DNA from 2 places in the Nonomuraea sp. B1E8 genome. Region 1 is predicted to be linked to the other one. Evidence: riboswitches for the same ligand, from Rfam matches in the RefSeq annotation. Region 1 holds a riboswitch; the other holds the start of a gene.
The links. A riboswitch is a leader RNA that binds a small molecule or an ion and turns the genes downstream of it on or off. The one in region 1 is predicted to bind thiamine pyrophosphate.
Positions count from the first base shown of each region.

Region 2: another riboswitch for thiamine pyrophosphate. It lies ahead of thiC (phosphomethylpyrimidine synthase ThiC); the one in region 1 lies ahead of ABGA98_RS08445 (cytosine permease).

Region 1 is NZ_JBDPLS010000001.1:1,738,218-1,741,386, reverse strand. Features, by position in the region: gene ABGA98_RS08460 (MFS transporter) at 1-234, opposite strand, end outside; gene ABGA98_RS08455 (helix-turn-helix domain-containing protein) at 310-744, shown strand; gene ABGA98_RS08450 (rhodanese-like domain-containing protein) at 947-1,270, shown strand; TPP riboswitch at 1,680-1,792, shown strand; gene ABGA98_RS08445 (cytosine permease) at 1,783-3,117, shown strand; gene ABGA98_RS08440 (methylated-DNA--[protein]-cysteine S-methyltransferase) at 3,080-3,169, opposite strand, start outside.
Region 2 is NZ_JBDPLS010000001.1:89,910-93,078, forward strand. Features, by position in the region: gene thiC (phosphomethylpyrimidine synthase ThiC) at 1-1,487, opposite strand, end outside; TPP riboswitch at 1,480-1,592, opposite strand; gene ABGA98_RS00425 (hypothetical protein) at 1,644-1,802, shown strand; gene ABGA98_RS00430 (hypothetical protein) at 1,841-2,188, shown strand; gene ABGA98_RS00435 (universal stress protein) at 2,202-3,035, shown strand.

The DNA.
Region 1 (3,169 bases):
CAGGAACATGCGCCGCCGGCCCAGCAGGTCGGCCGCCCGGCCGCCGAGCAGCACGAAGCCGCCGTACCCCAGGACGTAGGCGCTCACCACCCCGCTGAGCATGCTCGTGGGTACGCCGAGATCGGCCCGGATGGCGGGAAGGGCGACGTTCAACATGGCGACGTCGATGCCTTCGAGAAAGATGGCCCCGCAAAGAACGATCAGTACGCCCCACGCACGAGCAGGGACAGGCATGACAACCCCCGGTTACCGAAAATCATATTGGTTCCTTGTTGTAACCGTCCACATCATTGGCCATTATGAGATTTCATGGAAGAAGGCACTTCCGAGTCACTCGGTTACTCCGCAGGCACCATGGACGACGACTACGACGCGCGCCAGTGGGACACCCGTGAGGACTGCGAGGTGCGCCAGATCCTCGATCGCATCGCCGACAAGTGGTCGCTTCTCGTCATCGCCCTGCTCGACTGCAAGAGCCTGCGTTTCACCCAGCTCCGCCGGGAGATCGACGGCGTCAGCCAGCGCATGTTGAGCGTCACGCTGCGCCAGCTCGAACGCGACGGCCTGGTCAGCCGCACGGTCCACCCCGTCGTCCCGCCCAGGGTCGACTACGCGCTGACGCCGCTCGGCCGTACGCTGCACGAGACCATCAAGTCCCTGGTCACCTGGACCGAGGCCCACCAGGAGGAGATCGCCCGCGCCCGCGCCGCGTACGACGCGCGCGCTCATGGCCTCACTTCGTGAGGCGGGCTCGGTCGTCTGGTGCCGGCGCCTTCCCCCGTCGCTCCTTCGTCGCTCCTCCTCCAGGCGACGGCACTCCCTCGCGTGTTCATGGCCTCACTTCGTGAGGCGGGCTCGGTCGTCTGGTGCCGGCGCCTTCCCCCGTCGCTCCTTCGTCGCTCCTCCTCCAGGCGACGGCACTCCCTCGCCGGGAGATGATGGGGTCATGACCGTTCCTGAGATCGAGCCGGGCGGCATCCCGGCAGACGCCTACCTTCTCGACGTCCGCGAGCAGGACGAATGGCGGGCGGGCCACGCCCGTGAGGCGGTGCACATCCCGATGACCCAGATCCAGGGCCGGGTCGACGAGGTGCCGAGCGACCGGACGGTCTACGTCGTCTGCCGGGTGGGCGGCCGGTCGCTGCAGGTGGCGGCCTGGCTCAACCAGCTCGGGCGCGACGCCGTCAACGTCGGGGGCGGCATGCAGTCGTGGGAGGCGGCCGGGCGTCCGCTGGTCAGCGAGACGGGGGAGCAGCCCTTCGTGGCCTGAGCCGGACGCCTGCCACCGCGCGCCATAGGTGCTCCGGAGCAGGCCGAAGGGCCACCCATGGCACTCGTGGGTGGCCCTTTCGACGCTTGTACGGCTACGGAGTGCCGTCAGCTTTCCCCCTTTTCGCCTCCCCAAGGCGATTGCCTATTGCGCTGCTGGACACAACCGGCTTGCGGTGGAATTTCGCCGCAGGCCGGCAATTGATGGGCAGGATATGCAGGCTTGAGCGGGCCATGCGATGGTGTGAAGGGACAAGAATCCCTCCTTTCCTGCCGGACGCCCGCCGGCCATCCGCGCGGAGGTCGCTCTCCCGCCGTGACGCGGGTCATGGCATCCCGGGCTGGCCGAACGTGGAGGGATGAGGCATCATGGGGCCCGCGGAACTCGGACATTCCGGCTCCGCACCGACAAATCAATCCGCGGGAGCTTGAGGCAATCAGGCTGAGAGGGCGACTACGGCTGTCGCCGACCGCATGAACCTGTCCGGGTAATGCCGGCGTAGGGAGTGTGCGATGTCGCACGTCGCCGACGAAGTTCCGCTGACTCTCGACGGTCAGGCCCCCAAGACCCTGGGCGTGCTCGATCAGGGCGCGCTCTGGGCCAACCTCGGTGTCAGCCTCCTCGGCTTCTCAGGGGCGCTGCTCCTGCTCAACCCGACCGGCGACGCGCCGCTGAGCCTGGCCGCCGCACTGGTGGCGACGGTGGTCGGCAGCCTGATCGGCACGGCCATGGTGGGCCTGTCCGCCATCCCCGGCACCCGCACGGGCCAGCCCGCGATGGTGCTGCTGCGCGGCCTGTTCGGGGCCAGGATCTCCTTCGCGCCCACGGTGCTGAACATCGTGCAGATGCTCGGATGGGGCGCTTTCGAGCTGTGGGTGATCGCCAAGGCCGCCACCGCGATCTTCGACGGGGTGGCGTACCCCGTGTGGGTGGTGCTGGCGGGCGTGCTGACCACCGCGCTCACGATCTGGCCGCTCGGCGCGATCCGCCTGCTGCGGCGGTACGTCACCGTCGGCGTGATCGTGTCGATGATCTGGTTCACCTGGTTCTTCCTGTCCGAGGCGCCCGCACCCGCCGGCGGGTCGTGGACCGGGTTCGCCCCGGCCGTCGACTACGTGATCGCGCTGTCGGTGTCCTGGGTGCCGCTGGCCGCCGACTTCGCCCGGCACTCCCGCTCCGGGCGCGCCGCGTTCACCGGGATCGTCGGCGGCTACACGATCGCCCAGGTGGCCTGCCTCGGGCTCGGCGTCTACGCCGTGGCCATCGCCGGCGCCGCCGTCGTGGAGGCCGACAACACGGCCGTGTTCAGCCCGTTCGTGGCCGCGCCGCTCGGAGCGCTGTTCTTCGGCATCCTGGTGTTGCGCGAGACCGACCAGTCGTTCGCGAACGTCTACTCCACCACCATGTCGCTGCAGAACCTGATGCCGCGCGTCGACCGGCGGGTCATCTCCACCGCCATCGGCGTGTTCACGGTCGTGATCGCCCTGGTCGTCGACGTCACCTCGTACGGCGCGTTCCTGGGCGTGATCGGGGCGGTGTTCGTGCCGATGTTCGCGGTGCTGGCCGTCGACTATTTCGGGTTCGGCCGCTCCGACCGCTGGAACACCGACGAGGACGCCCCCTCGCGCTGGTCGATGCTGGTGCCGTGGGCGCTCGGCTTCGCCGCCTACTGGCTGACCACCTCGACGCCCACCATCGCGGCGTGGGACGGGTTCTGGGCGTCGGCCCGCGACGCCATCGGTTTCACCAGGCAACCGTGGATGAACGGCGCGCTCGGCGCGGCGGTGGTGGCGGCCCTCGTGACCGCGCTCATCGGCGTGCTGCGGAGGCGCGCTGTTCGACGTTGAGCAGGTGCTGCTTGGCGCTCGCGCCACCCGCGTACTCGCCGAGCGCGCCGTC
Region 2 (3,169 bases), 1.6 Mb from region 1:
CGCACGTCGTGGCTGATGCGCATGGAGCAGAACTTGGGGCCGCACATGGAGCAGAAATGGGCGGTCTTGGCCGGCGCGGCGGGCAGGGTCTCGTCGTGGAACGCCCGCGCCGTGTCAGGGTCGAGCGACAGGTCGAACTGGTCCTCCCAGCGGAACTCGAACCGCGCGTCCGACAGCGCGTCGTCCCACGCCTGAGCCCCGGGGTGGCCCTTGGCGAGGTCCGCGGCGTGGGCGGCGATCTTGTACGTGATCACGCCGGTCTTGACGTCGTCCTTGTTCGGCAGGCCGAGGTGCTCCTTGGGGGTGACGTAGCAGAGCATGGCCGTGCCGTACCAGCCGATCATGGCGGCGCCGATGCCCGAGGTGATGTGGTCGTATCCGGGGGCGACGTCCGTGACGAGCGGGCCGAGGGTGTAGAACGGCGCGTCGTCGCAGAGCTCGCGCTGCAGGTCGACGTTCTCCTTGATCTTGTGCATGGGCACGTGCCCCGGGCCCTCGATCATCACCTGGACGTCGTGCGCCCGCGCGATCGTGGTCAGCTCGCCGAGCGTGCGCAACTCGGCGAACTGGGCCTCGTCGTTGGCGTCCGCGATCGAGCCGGGGCGCAGCCCGTCGCCGAGGGAGAACGACACGTCGTAGCGGGCCAGGAGCTCGCACATCTCGTCGAAGTGCTCGTACAGGAAGCTCTCGCGGTGGTGCGCCAGGCACCAGGCGGCCATGATCGAGCCCCCGCGCGAGACGATCCCGGTCTTGCGGCGGGCCGTGAGCGGCACGTACGCCAGCCGCACCCCCGCGTGCACGGTCACGTAGTCGACGCCCTGCTCGCACTGCTCGATCAGGGTGTCGCGGAAGACCTCCCACGACAGCGCCTCCGGGCGGCCCTTGACCTTCTCCAGCGCCTGGTAGATGGGCACGGTCCCGACCGGCACCGGCGAGTTGCGGATGATCCACTCGCGGGTCTCGTGGATGTCGGGTCCGGTGGACAGGTCCATGATCGTGTCGGCGCCCCACCGGGTGGCCCAGGTCATCTTCTCGACCTCCTCCTCGATGGAGGAGGTCACGGCGGAGTTGCCGATGTTGGCGTTGATCTTGACGAGGAAGTTGCGGCCGATGATCATCGGCTCGGTCTCGGGGTGGTTGACGTTGGCGGGGATGATGGCCCGGCCGGCGGCGACCTCCTGGCGTACGAACTCGGGGGTGACACCCTCCCGCACGGCCACGAACTCCATCTCCCTGGTGACGATCCCCCGTTTGGCGCAGGCCACCTGGGTCACGGGCTCGCCCGCCGCGCGGCGCGCGGCGACCCACGGCTCGCGCAGGCGCGCCAGCCCGCGCCGCACGTCGGTCTCGACGTACGGGTCGGTGTACGGGCCCGAGGTGTCGTAGAGCGTCACCGACGAGCCGTCGGAGAGGTTGACCTGGCGCTTGGGCACGCGGAGGTCGCTTTCGTAGATCTTGGTAAAGGTGGGGACACGCGCGTCGGTCATCGCGCAAACTCCCTTCGCCGGCATTACCCGGAGCAGGTTCTGGCGGTCGGCGGCTCGCAGCCGTCCTCTCAGCCCGGTCCGCACCGGGCTCCCGCGTTGGACGGCGATGATCGTACCCACGCCCATGCCAGGACGAAACATGACATCATCCGCAAAATGGAAGATCCCACGTCAACGACCGCAGCCACCTTCCACCGCGACCCCGGCACGCTCCTGCGCCTCCTCCGCGCGGCCGGATTCGACACCGTCGAGCACGGCCTGAACACCGCCGGGCGCACGTGGCTGAGCGTCCTGGCGATCAAGCGCGAGGTTTGACAGCCCTCTCCAGCGGTACCAACCCCATCAGGGGGACTATGAAAAAGATCGCCGCTGTCGCAGGACTCGTGCTGCTGGCCACGTTCGGCGCTCCCGCCGCCCACGGCGACGGGACGGACCAGCACGAGGTGAGCGAGGAGCAATACCGGACGCTGCTCGCCCAGTGCCGCTACTCCGACACGGGCAGGGCTCGTTGCCGCTCGACGGTCAAGGAGATCTTCCGCATCGGCGCGAGGGACGCCGATCTCGACTGCCGTACGTACGCCGGCGTGACCGTGTGCGGCACGCTCCAGCTCAGCGAGGCCGAGCGCGCCTGCATCCGCGACTCCGAGGAGCACGGCATCACGTTCCGCCGCGCCGAAGTGGAGTGCTACGCCTTCTCCTGAGGGGGCAGACGCCATGATCATCGTTGGGGTCGACGGCTCGCGCGCCGGGCTGGAGGCCGCCGGCTGGGCGGCCACCGAGGCGGCGCTGCGCCGTACCCGGCTGACCGTGGCCCACGCGGTGCCTCGGTGGGTGTGCGAGGAACTGTCCGCCCGCTACGCCGAGGTCGCCCGGTGGATGCGCGACGAGGCGAACTCGGTGCTCACCGCCGCACGCGACCGGGCGCTGCGCGAACGCCCCGCGATCATCGTCAAGACCACCCTGCTGCCCGGCGACCCCCGCTCCGCGCTGATCAAGGCCGCCGAACAGGCCGACCTGCTGGTCGTCGGCGGCCACGGCATCGGCGGCGTACGCGGGCTGCTGGTCGGATCCGTCGCCCACGGGGTCGCCGCCCACGCCCGTACGAACGTCGTCGTGGTCGGCGAGCGGCCAGCGGCGCCCCGCGGCGAGATCGTGGCCGGCACCGACGGCTCGCCTCACGGCCTGCGGGCACTCGGCTTCGCCTTCGCCGAAGCGGAGCTGCGCGAGGCGCGGCTGCGGGTCGTACAGGCGTGGGCGTGGCCGCGGCCCGGCGGCTTCGTCCCCGCCGACCCCGAGAACGAGCAGCACACCCTGCACCAGCTGAAAGACCTGCTGGCCGAGCGCCAGGAGCGGCACCCGGACGTGGAGGTGCTGCCCGAGGTCGTGCACGGCCACCCCGTCGAGGTGCTGAAGGAGGCGGCCGGGGGCGCCGACCTGCTCGTCGTCGGCTCGCGCGGGCACGGGCAGCTCGCCGGCATGTTGCTCGGCTCGATCAGCCAGGCCCTGCTGCACCACTCCCCCTGCCCCCTCGCCGTGGTGCGGACCTGACCCCCGCAGTGGTGTGACCTTCGGCGCGGTGCGGGTCTGAAAGTTACATCCGTCGCCGCAGGTCACCGGGGCGGGCGTGCACGCTTGCTTCCCGCCGCGGACCGGCGCTTCCTACCATCTGCGCAGGCGACGAC